DNA from 2 places in the Geodermatophilus sp. SYSU D00697 genome. Region 2 is predicted to be linked to the other one. Evidence: riboswitches for the same ligand, from Rfam matches in the RefSeq annotation. Region 2 holds a riboswitch; the other holds the start of a gene.
The links. A riboswitch is a leader RNA that binds a small molecule or an ion and turns the genes downstream of it on or off. The one in region 2 is predicted to bind S-adenosylmethionine.
Positions count from the first base shown of each region.

Region 1: another riboswitch for S-adenosylmethionine. It lies ahead of ACI79C_RS11645 (bifunctional o-acetylhomoserine/o-acetylserine sulfhydrylase); the one in region 2 lies ahead of ACI79C_RS08495 (GNAT family N-acetyltransferase).

Region 1 is NZ_JBJGYV010000011.1:68,825-76,236, reverse strand. Features, by position in the region: gene metX (homoserine O-acetyltransferase MetX) at 1-294, opposite strand, end outside; gene ACI79C_RS11645 (bifunctional o-acetylhomoserine/o-acetylserine sulfhydrylase) at 296-1,588, opposite strand; SAM riboswitch class IV at 1,632-1,747, opposite strand; gene ACI79C_RS11640 (zinc-dependent alcohol dehydrogenase family protein) at 1,863-2,891, shown strand; gene ACI79C_RS11635 (amino acid ABC transporter ATP-binding protein) at 2,901-3,674, opposite strand; gene ACI79C_RS11630 (amino acid ABC transporter permease) at 3,671-4,627, opposite strand; gene ACI79C_RS11625 (ABC transporter substrate-binding protein) at 4,643-5,593, opposite strand; gene ACI79C_RS11620 (hypothetical protein) at 5,759-6,322, opposite strand; gene ACI79C_RS11615 (mechanosensitive ion channel family protein) at 6,319-7,215, opposite strand; gene ACI79C_RS11610 (thioesterase family protein) at 7,265-7,412, opposite strand, start outside.
Region 2 is NZ_JBJGYV010000007.1:45,494-52,905, reverse strand. Features, by position in the region: gene ACI79C_RS08500 (amino acid ABC transporter permease) at 1-955, opposite strand, end outside; gene ACI79C_RS08495 (GNAT family N-acetyltransferase) at 952-1,485, opposite strand; SAM riboswitch class IV at 1,797-1,908, opposite strand; gene ACI79C_RS08490 (FAD/NAD(P)-binding protein) at 2,125-4,059, shown strand; gene ACI79C_RS08485 (Chromate resistance protein ChrB) at 4,116-4,592, shown strand; gene ACI79C_RS08480 (chromate resistance protein ChrB domain-containing protein) at 4,589-5,020, shown strand; gene chrA (chromate efflux transporter) at 5,037-6,422, shown strand; gene ACI79C_RS08470 (SDR family oxidoreductase) at 6,516-7,370, shown strand; gene ACI79C_RS08465 (Na+/H+ antiporter) at 7,403-7,412, opposite strand, start outside.

The DNA of each region.
Region 1 (7,412 bases), on a different contig from region 2:
CGCCCCGGGCCCGACCAGCCCGTCCCACCACCCCGGCGTCGGGTGGCCGGGCCCGGCGGGGCCGGCGACGTGGCTGTCGCCGGTGAGCGCGTGCTCCACCAGGACGGCGTTGCCGCCGTCGGGCGCGAGCGTCCCCCAGGTCTCGTAGGCGACCCGCACCGCCGGCAGCTGCCCGCCGTGTTCCAGCAGGAACGGCCCGGGCAGGGAGAGGAAGAGCCGGTCGCCGACCGGGTCCCCCTCCCGCCAGCCCCCGGGGCGGAGCGGGGCCCAGGACGCGACCCGGGCCCCGCCCACCTCAGGCCTCCTTGGCCGCGCGGAAGCCGGCCTCCAGGTCGGCGAGGATGTCGTCGATCCCCTCGAGGCCGACGGCCAGCCGCACCAGTCCGGGGGTGACGCCGGTGGTCAGCTGCTCCTCGGGGGTCAGCTGGGAGTGCGTCGTCGACGCCGGGTGGATCACCAGGCTGCGGACGTCGCCGATGTTGGCCACGTGGCTGTGCAGCTCCAGCGCGTCGACGAAGCGCTTGCCGGCCTCCACCCCGCCGCGCAGCTCGAAGGTGAGGACGGCGCCGGCGCCACGCGGTGCGTACTTCTGCTGCGCCGCGTGCCAGGGGGACGACGGCAGCCCGGGGTAGTTCACCCGGTCGACCGCGTCGTGGCCCTCGAGGAACTCCGCGACCCGCTGGGCGTTGGCCACGTGCCGCTCCATGCGCAGCGACAGGGTCTCGATGCCCTGGACCACCAGGAAGGCGTTGAACGGGGAGATGGCCGGGCCGAGGTCGCGCAGCAGCTGCACGCGCGCCTTGAGCGCGTAGGCCGGGGCGCCCAGGTCGGCGTAGACGACGCCGTGGTAGGTGGGGTCGGGCTCGGTGAAGCCGGGGAACTTCCCGTTCCGCCAGTCGAAGTTGCCCGAGTCGACGATCAGGCCGGCGATCGCGGTGCCGTGACCGCCCAGGTACTTGGTCGCCGAGTGGACGACGACGTCGGCGCCGAACTCGATCGGCCGGATCAGGTAGGGCGTGGCGATGGTGTTGTCGACGATCAGCGGGACGCCGTTGCGGTGGGCCACCTCCGCCACCGCGCTGGTGTCGAGCACGTCGCCCTTCGGGTTGCCGATCGACTCGGCGTAGAAGGCCTTGGTGTTCTCCTGCACCAGCGACTGCCAGTTCTCCGGGTCGTCGGGGTCCTCGACGAAGGAGACGCTGACCCCGAGCTTCGGCAGCGAGTGGTGCAGCAGGTTGTACGTGCCGCCGTACAGGGAGGCGGAGGCGACGACGTGGCTGCCGGCCTCGGCGATGTTGAGGATCGCGAGGGTCTCGGCGGCCTGCCCGCTGGAGACGGCCAGCGCCGCGACGCCGCCCTCCAGCGAGGCGACGCGCTGCTCCAGCGCGTCCTGCGTCGGGTTCATGATCCGGGTGTAGATGTTGCCCATCTCGGCCAGCGCGAACAGGTCGGCGGCGTGCTGGGCGTCGCGGAACTGGTAGCTCGTCGTCGCGTAGATCGGCAGGGCGCGGGCGCCGGTCGTCGGGTCCGGGCTCGTACCGGCGTGGATCTGCCGGGTCTCGAAGCTCCAGCTCTGCGGGTCGGTCATGCGCCGGTCTCCTCTCGTCGGGAGACCCCGCGGCGCACGGGGACCTCCGTCCTTGCCGGACGGCGGGCGCCGTCCGGCCGGCTCTTCCCCTGGAGCACCTCGGACGGAGTCGAGGTTGCCGGGCAGCCAGCCAGGTGCTTTGCACTGCCTCTCGTGAGCCAGGCGTGATCCTAGGCAGGTCGCGTCGGCGGGGGAGACGCCCCCCACCTGTGCGAGCGCCCGGCCGGCCCCCGGCCACCAGGGCGGTCCCGCGGCGGTCCGGCAGGCTGGCGCCGTGCGCGCACTCGTCTTCGACACCTTCGGCGGCCCGCTGACCGTGCGGGAGGTGCCCGATCCCGACCCAGCCCCGGACGGCGTCGTCGTCCGGGTCGGTGCCAGCGGGATCTGCCGCAGCGACTGGCACGCCTGGCAGGGCCACGACCCCGACGTCGTCCTGCCGCACGTGCCCGGGCACGAGCTGGCCGGCACGGTGGCCGCGGTCGGTGCCGGCGTCCGCCGGTGGCGGGTGGGGGACCGGGTCACCGTGCCCTTCGTCAACGCCTGCGGCCGGTGCGCCCAGTGCGCCGCCGGGGACCACCAGGTCTGCCCGCGCCAGACCCAGCCCGGCTCCACCTCCTGGGGCTCGCTGGCCGAGCACGTCGCGCTGGACGCCGCCGACGTCAACCTGGTGGGACTGCCCGACGCGCTCGACGAGGCGACCGCGGCGAGCCTGGGCTGCCGGTACGCCACGGCCTTCCGGGCGGTCGTGCAGGTCGGCGCGGTGCGCCCCGGCGAGTGGGTGGCCGTGCACGGCTGCGGCGGCGTGGGGCTCTCCGCGGTCCAGGTCGCCGCCGCCGCGGGTGCCCGCGTGGTCGCCGTCGACGTCTCCGCGGGAGCCCTGGAGCTCGCGCTCCAGCTGGGCGCGGAGTCCGCGGTGGACGGCGGAGGGGACGTCGTGGCGGCGGTCGCGGAGCTGACCGGCGGCGGGGCGCACGTCTCCCTCGACGCGCTCGGCGCCGCGGTCACCTGCGAGAACTCGGTCCGCTGCCTGCGCCCGCGGGGCCGGCACGTGCAGGTCGGGCTGCTGCCACCGGCCCAGGGGAGGCCCGCGGTGCCGATGGAGCGGGTGATCGCCCTGGAGCTGCAGGTTCTGGGCAGCCACGGCATGGCCGCGCACGCCTACCCCGGGCTGCTGGGCCTCATCGCGGCCGGGCGGCTGGCCCCGCAGCGGCTGGTCACCCGGGAGCTGACCCTCGACGACGCCGGGGCGGCGCTGGCCGAGGTCGGCCGCACCCCCGGCGTCGCGGTGGTGACGTCGTGGTGAGGCCGTGGCTCAGAGCACCTTGGACAGGAACGCCTGGCAGCGCGGGTGCCGCGGGTCGGTGAGCACCCGCCGGGGGTCGCCGGCCTCCAGCACCACGCCCTCGTCCATGAAGACCAGCGTGTCGCCGACCTCGCGCGCGAAGCCCATCTCGTGGGTGACGACGACCATCGTCATCCCCGACTCGGCCAGGCCGCGCATGACGTCGAGGACCTCCCCCACCAGCTCCGGGTCCAGCGCGGACGTCGGCTCGTCGAAGAGCATGAGCTTGGGCTCCATCGCCAGCGCCCGGGCGATCGCCACCCGCTGCTGCTGCCCGCCGGAGAGCTGGTTCGGGTAGTTGTGCACCCGCTCGCCGAGCCCGACCCGCTCCAGCAGCTCGATGCCCCGCTGCCGCGCCGTCTCCTTGCGCACGCCCTTCACCCGCGTCGGCGCCTCGACGACGTTCTCCAGCGCCGTCATGTGCGGGAAGAGGTTGAACCGCTGGAACACCATGCCGATGTCCCGGCGCTGCGCGGCGACCTCCCTGTCCCGGAGCTCGTGCAGCTTGCCGCCGCGCTCGCGGTAGCCCACGAGCTGACCGTCGACCCACAGCCGTCCGGCGTCGATCTTCTCCAGGTGGTTGATGCAGCGCAGGAACGTCGACTTGCCCGAGCCGGACGGGCCGATGACGCAGACCACCTCGCCCGGGGCGACCTCGAGGTCGATGCCCCGGAGCACCTCGACGGAGCCGAAGGACTTGTGCACCCCCTCGGCCCGGACCATGGCCTGCCCGTCGCCGGTCACTTCGAGCTCCCCACGTCGGCCGCCCGGCGGGCGGCGCGCTGTGCCCGGGTCTCCCGCGAGCCGACGCCCCGGCTGAACCGCCGCTCCAGGAAGTACTGGCCGACCATGAGCAGGCTGGCCAGGGCCACGTACCAGAGGATCGAGGCGACGGCCATCGGGATGATCTGGAAGGTGCGGCTGCCGATGGCCCGCAGCTGGAAGTTCAGCTCCGCGCTCACCGGGACGGCGATGAGCAGGGAGGTGTCCTTGAGCATGGCGATCGTCTCGTTGCCGGTCGGCGGGATGATCACCCGCATCGCCTGCGGCAGCACGATCCGGCGCAGGGTCGTGCTCCGGCTCATGCCCAGCGCGCTGGCCGCCTCGGCCTGGCCGGGGTCGACCGACTGGATGCCGGCCCGCACGATCTCGGCCATGTAGGCGCCCTCGGACAGCGCCAGCCCGATCAGGCCGGCCACGAAGCCGGTGAAGATCTGGTTGCCGTCCAGGCCGAACAGCCGCAGGTCCGCGTCGAAGCCGAACAGGTCCATCAGCTGCCGGTCGAAGGGGAAACCGAACTCGTAGGTCGCGTAGAGGGCGCCGAGGTTGGCGACGAAGAACAGCAGCACGATCCGCGGGATGGCGCGGAAGATCCAGATGTAGGTCCAGGCCGCGCCGGACACGACCGGGTTCGGCGAGAGCCGCATGACCGCCAGGACGATGCCCAGCACGACGCCCAGCAGCATCGCCAGCACGGTCATGACCAGCGTCGTCCGGGCCCCGCGGAGCACCGGCGGGCTGAACATGTTGTCGAACATGAAGCCCCACTGGAACACCGGGTTGGTGACCAGCATGTGGACGAACATCGCCGCCAGCACCGCGATGACGGCGGTGGCGATCCAGCGGCCGGGGTGCCGGACCGGCACCGCCCGGATCTGCTCGGGCGGTGCCGGCCGGGCCGTCGTGTCGGCGGCCATGACGGGGGCTCCGGGTCAGCCGACGGTGGGGTTCACCGTCGGGTCGTCGATGGCGCCGTCCTCGACGCCCCACCGCGAGAGCACCTCGGTGTAGGTGCCGTCGTCGATGAGCGCCTGGACGGCGTCGGCGACCGCCTGGGCGAAGTCGGCCTGGTCCTGGGCCACCACGTAGCCGTAGGGGGCGGCGTCGTAGATGTCGCCGAGCAGTTCGAGCTGGCCGTTGGTCTGCTGCACGGCGTAGGCCATGATCGGGGAGTCGGCGAGGCCGGCGACCGCGGCGCCGGAGACGATCGCCGCGGTGGCGTCGCTCTGCAGGTCGTACTGGTTGATCGTGATCGGCTCCTCGCCGGCGGCCTCGCAGGCGTCCGACCGGGCGGTGAGGTCCTCGACCTGCACGGTGGCCTTCTGGACGGCGATGGTCAGCCCGCAGGCGTTGTCCGGGTCGACCCCCTCGGGGTTGCCGGCCTTGGTCGCCCACTGGGTGCCGGCCTCGTAGTAGCTGACCATGTTGGCCTGCTGCAGCCGCTCGGGGTTGATCGTGAACGACGAGACGCCCGCCTCGTAGCGGCCCGAACCCACCCCGGCGATGATCGAGTCGAAGGGGGCGGTCTCGAACTGCGCCTCCAGGCCCAGCTTCTGCGCGACGAGGGTGAACAGGTCGACGTCGAAGCCGATGATCGTCTCGCCGTCCTCGGCGATGAACTCGTTGGGTGCGTAGCTCGTGTCGCTGCCCACGGTGATCACGCCGTCCTCCGCGACCGCCGGGGGCACCCGGTCGGCCAGCGCCTGGTCGGCCTCGACGCTGGGCAGGGGCTCGCTGGTCGCCGCCGCGTCCCCGCTCCCGCCGCCTCCGCCGCTCCCGGCGTCACCGCCGGAGTCGTCCCCGCACCCGGCGAGGACGAGCGTGAGGCCGGCGGCGGCAGCGACTGCCGCCCGTCCGCGCCGGGACAGGTGTCGGATGGCCACGGGGTGTCTCCCTCCACGGGCACCTGGGTGTTCGAGGTGCGGGCTGATCGAGGTGCGGGGCTGTTCGAGGTGCGGGGTGTTCGAGGTGCGGGGTGCTGATCCTGCCCTGCTCGGCGCGGGCGTGGCGCGGCGAGGCCCCTTGCGGAGGACGGTGCGTGGGCCCGGTCACGGCCCGGTGGTGGCGGTCGGGACCGGGCGGCCCGTCGGGGCGGGCGCCTCCGTGGTCTCCGGTTCGTCCGGGGCCGTCGTCGGCTCGTCCTCCTCGGTCGTCGGCTCGGGCTCCTCCTCCTGCTGCTGCCGCGGCGCCTGCTGCGACGTCGTGGCCGGTGCCGAGGGGGTCCGGGACGGGGTCGTGGTCGGGGTGTCCGGCTCGGGAGTGGGCTCGCTGGTCTCCGTCGGCTCGGAGGTCTCCGTCGGCACCGTGGTCTCGGTGGTCTCGGTGGGCCGGGACTCCTCCGGTGCCGGCACGCTGGTGCCGCCGGCCGGGTCGACGGAGGTCGAGGCGGTCGTCTCGGGCCGCACGTAGAGGTACAGCGTGCCGATCGCGAGGAACAGGACGGCGAGGACGGCGGTCGAGGTGCGCGCCCGGCCGAGGTGGTGGGGCACCGCCGACCACCACCGCTGCCGGAGCCCCGGGGGCGGTGCCGTGCTCACCGCGGGCGCCTGCCCCGTGCTCAGCGTGGGCATCTGGCGGGTGCCCTCCTGGCCGTCGCTGTGCCGCGGGGTCATCGGACACCGTCCCCACCGGCGCCGGAGAGCTCGCCCGACGGTGCGCTCGCGGTCGGTGCGGGCAGGTTCATGCCCTCGCGGTGGAACGCCAGCACGATGCGGGCGCGCAGGTCGCGGCCGACCTCGAACTGCTTGCCGGGCAGCGTGCGGGCGACCATCCGGACGTTGACCTGCTCGAGGTCGAGGGTCTCCACGCCCATGACGCTGGGCGGGTCGAGCAGCAGGGGGCGCATCCGCTGGTCGCGGAAGGCCTCGGCGCCCACCTCGCGGAGGATCTCGTTGACCCGGTTGACGTCCATGGACGTCGGCACCGGGACGTCGATGACCGCGCGGGCCCAGTCGCGCGAGAGGTTCGTGACCTTGACGATCTGCCCGTTCGGCAGGGTGATCACCTCGCCGTTGGGGGAGCGCAGCCGGGTGACGCGGAGGGTGACGTCCTCGATGGTCCCGGTGGCCTCGTCGCCGCCGCCGACCACCTGGATCGCGACGACGTCCCCGAAGCCGTACTGCCGCTCGGTGATGATGAAGAAGCCCGCCAGCACGTCCCCGACGATCCGCTGGGCGCCGAAGCCCAGCCCGACGCCGAGCACGGTCGCGGGGGCGACGAGGCCGCCGATGGGGATGCCGGCGCGGTCCAGGACGAAGAACACCGCGATCGCGTAGATCAGCACGATCAGCGTCCAGGTGATCACCTGGGTCAGCGAGTGCCGGTGCTTGGCCGCCTCGGAGCGGACCAGCGCGTCGCCGCCGGTGGCCCGGGCGTCGATCTGGGAGGTGATCCGCTCCCCGACCCAGGCGACGAAGCGGGCCATCAGCACCGAGCCGAGGACGATGAGGACGATCTCCAGCCCGCGGCCGGCGAGCCAGGTGAGCAGTGTGTCGAGTGGTGCCATCAGGCTCCAGCCTCCCCAAGCGCGGGCGGCCGCGCCAACCCGCCCCCGCTCAACGTGACTCGACGAACAGTGACTGCGCGGAGCGGCCGATCGGGCCGGTGGTGTCGTAGAGGTCGGCGAAGCACTGCGCCGCGCCGGCCGGCCCGATCGTCGTGGCCGCGTCCAGGCCCAGCCAGTCGCCGGACGGCGGGCGGACC
Region 2 (7,412 bases):
GACGGACCCGGGCCAGGCCCGCGGTCAGGTTGGCGCGCAGCCGCTGCAGCGGCGTCGGCGGGAGGGTGCGGACGGCGCCGCGGGCGTAGTACCGCTCGACGTGGTACTGGATCACCGTGACCACCGTGGTCAGGACGACGTACCAGACCGCCGCCACGATGAGCATCGGCAGCACCCGCTGCGTGCGGCCGTAGATGACGCTCACCGTGTAGAACAGCTCGCCGAGGGCCAGCACGTATACGATCGAGGTGCCCTTGAACAGGCCGATCACCTCGTTGACCGCCGTCGGCACGATCGAGCGCATCGCCTGCGGCAGCACGATGCGGGTGGTCTGCCGGCGCCGCGGGATGCCCAGCGATGCGGCCGCCTCCAGCTGGCCCTGGTCCACCGAGAGGATGCCGGCCCGGACGATCTCGGCGGAGTACGCCGCCTGGTGGAGGCCGAGCCCCAGGATGGCGGCGCCGAACTTGTCGATCAGTGACAGCGTCTCGACGCTGCCGAACGACGGGCCGAACGGGATGCCGAAGTCCAGGTGCTGGTAGAGGTAGGCGAGGTTGTACCAGAGCAGCAGCTGCAGGATCAGCGGCACCGAGCGGAACACCCAGGTGTAGCCCCAGCTCACCGCCTGCAGCAGCGGGGATCGGGACAGCCGCATGAGCGCCAGGACCGTGCCGAGGGCGAAACCGAGCACGGCGGTGATCAGCGTCAGCTGGATCGTCGTCCAGACTCCCCGGACGATCGACTCCTCGGTGAGGTAGGCGGCGACGACGTCCCACTCCCACCGCGGGTTGGTGACCAGCGAGTTGGCCACCATCGCGAGCAGGACGGCGACGACGGCGGTGGCCACCCAGCGGCCGGGGTGGCGGGCGGGCACCACCCGGAGCTGGTCGTAGGGCGTCCCGGTCGGCGGGGGAGCGGCGGTCTCCTCGGTGGGCCGCGGCACGAGCGTGGTCATGCGGGGTCTCCCAGGGGCTTCTCGAAGGCGTACGCGAGCTGCCCGGGGGGCAGGGTGCGCAGGGTCGCCAGGTCGGTGGGGCGGGCGACGGCGGGGTCGAACAGCGGCGCCCAGCCGGCGGCCAGGTAGAGGGCCCTGGCCTCCGGCTGGCGGGGGCCGGTCGTCAGGTACATGCGGGTGTAGCCGCGGGCGGCGGCCCGGGTCTCGAGCTCGGCGAGCACCCGGCGGGCCAGCCCCCGGCGGCGGTGCGCGGCGGCGGTCCACATCCGCTTGACCTCGGCGGTACCGGGGTCGGCGTGCCGCCGGTAGGCACCGCCGGCGACCGGGGCGCCGTCCTCCAGCAGCAGGACCAGCTCGCCGTCCGGCGGGAGGAACTCCGCGGCCGGGTGACGGGTGAGTTCCGCCGCGGCACCGCCGTACAGGTCGCCGTAGCGGCTGTCGTACTCGTACAGCAGCTCGGCGAACAGCGGCGCGGCGAGCGGGTCGTCGGGGTGGACGCTGACCACGGCCAGCCCGGGCGCGGCGGTCACCGGACCACCCGCGAGGGAGGGTGGACGAGGCCGGGCAGGGGGGTGCGGGACATGCGGGTGCTCCAGGGGACGAGCGGGTGGGGGCGCGCGGGCACGCCGCCGGCACCGCGCGGGGGCGGTGGGCAGGAGCGGGCGGTGCCGCGGGGACCGGCCGGAGCCGGTCAGGGGAGGGAATGCCTCAGCGACAGAGGGCGCTGTCGGTGCGCAGGAGGTCGATCGTGGGCCGGCCGACCAGGACGGTCGAACGGTCCCGCACGCTCGGCGCGCTCCGGCAACTCACTGCTGGTGCTCCTCGGTCAGAGCCCGGGAGGGCTGCGGACTTGCGGACGCGGGGTGCGTCCGCCAGGTCGTCACCCGGGGCACCCCGTCGCAGCGGAGGGTTGCCGGCCAGCGAGCCGGGGCTTGGTGCTGGCACTCAGGACCTGGCCGGGACCATAGGCGGCGAGCCGACTACCCGTCAATCCCGATCGATTTGGTAGACATTGCAGCGGCGCGTGACGGACGTGCGGAGGGAGGAGGCGACGTGACCCGGCCGGAACTGGCGCAGCGACGGCACGTCGACCTGCTCCGCACCTGCAGCGCCCTGTGTCCGGCGGACTGACCGCCCCCCGTCCGTCCCCGGCACAGGAGCCCTCCCGCATGTCCCTGCCCGACCCCGCCCGCCTGCCCACGCTGTGCATCGTCGGCGCCGGCCCGACCGCCGTCGGCGTGCTCGAGCGACTCGTCGCCTCCGCACCCGAGCTGTCGGCCGGCCCCCGCCTGCAGGTCCACCTCGTCGACCCGTTCCCGCCGGGCGGCGGCCGGGTGTGGCGGGCCGCCCAGCCGGAGCTGCTGTGGGCCAACTCCCTGGTCGGCGACGTCACCGTGCTGCCCGACCCGTCGGTGCTCGTCGACGGCCCGGTGGGCGAGGGGACGACGCTGTGGGACTGGGTGCGCGACGTCGCGCAGGACCGGCCCGCCGACGACCCGGTCGGGCAGGAGGCCCGCCGACTGGGGCCGGCGTCCTTCCCGTCCCGCCCGCTGGTCAACGCCTACCTGGGCTGGGTGCTCGAGCGCGTGGTCGCCGGGGCGGCGCCGTGGCTCGACGTCCACCTGCACGCCACGCGGGTCGTCGACGTGGCCGAGGGGCCCGACGGCGCCCGGGTGCGGCTGGCCGACGGCGGGGTGCTCGCCGCCGACGCCGTCGTCCTCGCGCAGGGGCACCTCGAGGCGCGGCCGACGCCCGCCGAGCGGCGGGCGGTCGCGGCGGCGGCCCGGTCCGGCCTGACCTACCTGCCCACCGGCTACACCGCCGACCTCGACCTCTCCGCCCTCGCGCCGGGGGAGGACGTGCTCGTCCGCGGGGCCGGGCTCGCCTTCGTCGACCTGGCCGTGCTGCTGACCAGCGGCCGCGGCGGGCGGTTCCGGCGCGGGGACGACGGCCGGCTGCGCTATCTGGCCTCGGGACGGGAGCCGGTGCTGCACGTCGGATCCCGCCGCGGCGTCCCGTACCGGTCGAAGCTTGCCTACCCGTGGGCGGGGCCGCCGGTGCCGCTGCGCTTCTTCACGCCGGCGGCGGTCGACGCCGCCTTCGGGCCGGACCGGCCGCTGGACCTGCGCACCGACCTCGCCCCGCTGATCGAGCGCGAGCTCGGCTGGGCGCACTACACCGAGCTGTTCCGCGCCCACCCGGAGCGGACCGCGGTGCCGTGGGACGAGTTCGCCGAGGCCTGGGCCGGGGCGGCCGGGCCCCGCGCGGACCGCGCGCTCGTGGCCCGCGCGGTCCCCGACCCGGTCGACCGGTTCGACCTCGCGGCGCGCGACCGCCCCCTCGCCGGGCGGTCCTTCCCCGACCGCGCGACCCTGCAGGAGGCGGTGCGCCGGCACGTGCGCGCGGACCTGGCCCGGGCCGCCGACCCGGCGCACAGCACCGACGCGGCCGTCTTCACCGCGCTGCTGCAGTGCCACGGCACGATCGCCGGGCTGGTGGCCGCGCGACGGCTGACGCCCCGGTCGGAGGCCGAGGACGTCTCCGGCTGGTGGATGAACCTGTTCAGCTACCTCGCCAGCGGCCCGCCCGGCCCGCGGCTGGAGGAGTTGCTCGCGCTGTCCGAGGCAGGGGTGGTGCGCTTCCTGGGCGCGGACACCGTCGTGGTGCTCGACGAGGACGCCGGCGTCTTCCGGGCGCACTCGTCGAGCGTCCCCGGGGTCGTCGAGGCGCGGGCGCTCGTGGAGGCCCGGCTGCCCTCACCGGACGTGTCCGCGACCCCGGACCCGGTCGTCGCCGGCCTGCTGCGCCGCGGCGAGGGGCGCGAGCGGGTGCTGGCCGACCCCGCCGGGCCGGGCGGCGTCCGGCGCACGGGCCGGCTGGACGTCGACCCGAGCGGCCGGCTGGTCACCGCGGACGGCACCCCGAGCGAGCGGGTGTCCGCCGTCGGCTTCTGGACCGCCGGCGCGCAGGTCGCCGCCTTCGCCCGGCCGCGGACCAACGCGCCCTTCTTCCGCCAGAACGACGCCCTGGCCCGCGACCTGTGGCGCGGGCTGACCGCCGACGCCGCGCCCGCCCTGGCCACGACCACCGCCGGGGCCGCGTGACCGCCGCCCACGGCTGACCCCTGGACGCGGCGCTGCAACCATGGTTGCATCACCGCATGACGCCCGGCGAGTGGGTGCTGCTGTCCTACCGGTTGCCGCGCGAGCCCTCCGGCCCGCGGACGACGCTGTGGCGGCGGCTGCGCCGGCTCGGCGTGGCCCAGCTCGCCGACGGGCTGGTCGCGCTGCCGGCCGACGCGCGCACCCGCGAGCAGCTGGAGTGGCTGGCCGAGGACGTGCTGGTGGCGGACGGCACGGCGGGGCTGTGGGTGGCCCGGCCGACGTCGGTCGCGCAGGAGCGGGAGCTGGCCACCCGCATGGCCGAGGCGCGGGCCGAGGAGTACCGGGCGCTGGCCGCGGAGTGCCGGGCCGCCGCGACCGGGGCGGCGACCGACCGCGCCCGGGCGCTGCGCCGGCTGCGCACGGAGTTCCGCGCGATCGGGCGCCGCGACTTCTTCCCGCCGCCCGAGCGCGAGCGGGCCGCCGCCGCGCTCCGCGAGCTCGCCGCGGCCGACGCGGTGGAGGTCGCGCCGTGAGGTGGGCGACGCGTGCCGGGGTGCACATCGACCGCGCGGCCTGCGCCTGGCTGATCCGGCGCTTCCTGGACCCGGCCGCCGAGTTCGTCTTCGTCGCCGATCCCGCCGAGGTGCCGGCCGACGCCACGCCGTTCGACATGCGCGGGGTCGCGCTCGGCCACAGCGGCGGGGACTGCTCCTTCGAGACCATCCTCCGCCGCCACGACCTCACCGACCCGGTGCTCTGGCGCATCGCCGAGGCCGTCCACGAGGCCGACCTCGACGACGGGCGGTTCGACGCACCGGAGGCGCCGGGGCTCGACGTCCTGCTGCGCGGCCTGTCGATGACCGGCACCGACGAGCGGACCCTCGCCGTCTCCGGTCCGCTGTTCGACGGGCTCTACGAGTACCACCGCCGCCGCCTGCTGCTCGGCCGCGAGCCGGCCTGACCTCCCGAGGACGCCCATGGGATCCGACGGCCCCGCCCGGCCCCAGGAGCAGACCGTCGTCCCGTTCCGGACGGCGGTGCGGACCTGGTTCCTCATCTCGCTGCAGACCTTCGGCGGCCCGGCCGGCCAGATCGCGGTCATGCAGCGGACGCTGGTCGACGAGCAGCGCTGGATCGGCCAGCGCCGCTTCCTGCACGCCATGAACTACTGCATGCTGCTGCCCGGCCCGGAGGCGCAGCAGCTGGCCACCTACGTCGGGTGGCTGCTGCACGGCACCCGCGGCGGGCTGGTGGCCGGCGGGCTGTTCGTGCTGCCCGGCGTCGTCGCGCTGCTCGTCCTCTCCGCGGTCTACGTGGCCTTCGGGACGACGACGGCGGTGCTGGCCGTGTTCGCCGGCCTCGCGCCGGCGGTGCTCGCCATCGTCGCGCAGGCGGTCGTCCGCGTGGCGAAGCGGGCGGCGGACAGCCGGGCGCTGGTCGGCATCGCGGTGGCGGCGTTCCTCGCCCTGGCGCTGTTCGCCGTCCCGTTCCCGCTGGTCGTGGCGCTGGCCGGGGTGGCCGGCTGGGCGCTGGGCCGCTGGCGGCCGTCCGCCCTCCCGCAGAAGGCGGCCGGCGAGGGTCCGGACGCCGGACCGCCGCCGGTCGTCTCCGACGACGTCCTGCACACCGAGGCGCCGTCGGGCCGGCGCACGCTGCGCCTCCTGCTCGTCGGGCTCCTGGTGTGGGGCGTGCCGGTGGCCGTCGCGGCCCTGCTGACCGGGGCGGGCAGCGTGTTCACCCAGCAGGGCGTGTTCTTCTCCGGCGCGGCGGTGGTTACCTTCGGCGGCGCGTACGCGGTGCTGGCCTACGTGGCCCAGCAGGCGGTGGAGGTCCACGGCTGGCTCGGGCCGCGGGAGATGGTCCGCGGGCTGGCGCTGGCCGAGACCACGCCCGGACCGCTGATCATGGTGGTGCAGTTCGTGGCGTTCCTCGGCGCCCACCGCGACCCGGGGTCCCTCGACCCGTGGGTCGCCGCCGTCCTCGCCTCGCTGCTGGTCACCTGGGTGACCTTCGTGCCGAGCTTCCTGTTCGTCCTGCTCGGCGCCCCGTACATGGAGCGGCTGCGGGGCAACCGGTCCCTGTCGGCGGCGCTCACCGGCATCACCGCGGCGGTCGTCGGGGTCATCGCCAACCTCGGCGTCTTCTTCGCGGTCCACACGCTGTTCGCGCAGACGGTCGACGTCGACCGCGGTCCGCTGCACCTCGAGCTGCCCGACGTCGGCACGTTGCGGCCGGTGCCACTGGCCATCGCCCTGGTCGCCGCCGTGCTGCTGTTCCGGCTGAGGTGGTCGGTGCTGCGCACGCTGGGCGTCTGCGCCGTCCTGGGCCTGGGGGCCGGGCTGGCGGGGCTGCCGGTCACCTGACCGGGAGCGGCGGGAATCGCGGGGGCGCCCCCCGGGTTCGGGACGTCGCACGGCGCGCCGCGCCGCGCCGTCCCACCCGCAGGAGGTCCGCGCATGTCCGTCGTCGTCACCGGAGCCACCGGCTCCCTGGGCCGCCTCGTGGTCGAGGAGCTGCTCACCCGCGGGGTCGCTCCCGGGGACGTCGTCGCCGGCGGCCGCGCGGTCGAGCGGCTCGCCGACCTGGCCGACCGCGGCGTGCGGACCGCGCGGATCGACTACGACGACCCCGCCACGCTCGACGCGGTCCTCTCCGCGGGGGACGTGCTGCTGCTGGTCTCCGGCAGCGTCCCGGGCGTCCGCGTCGCGCAGCACCGGGCCGTCGTGGACGCCGCGGTGCGCGCCGGGATCGCCCGCATCGCCTACACGAGCATCCTCGGCGCCGACGACAGCCCGCTGTCGCTCGCGCCCGACCACCAGGCCACCGAGCGGATGATCCGGGACAGCGGGCTGCCGTTCACGCTGCTCCGCAACGGCTGGTACACCGAGAACCACGCCTCGGGGCTCACGCAGGCCAAGGGCACCGGCGTGGTCACCGGCAGCGCCGGCGACGGCCGGGTCGCCAGCGCCACGCGCGCCGACTACGCCGCGGCGACCGCCGCCGTGCTGACCGCCGAGGGCGCCGAGAACGCGGTCCACGAGCTCTCCGGTGACACCGCGTGGGGCTTCGACGACCTGGCCGCCGCCTACGGCGAGCTGCTCGGCCGCGAGGTCACCTACCAGCGGCTCACGCCCGAGGAGCACCAGGCCGCGCTGGAGGCCGCCGGTCTCGACGCGGGGACGGCGGGCTTCGTCGTCGCGCTCGACGGCGGCATCCGGGCCGGCGCACTGGCGCGGACCACCGGGGACCTCTCCCGGCTGGCCGGGCGGCCCACCACCCCGCTGCTGGAGGGCCTGCGCCCGTTCGCCTGAGGAGCGACCGCCGCGGGGTCGCCGGCCCGCCCTCAGCGGCGG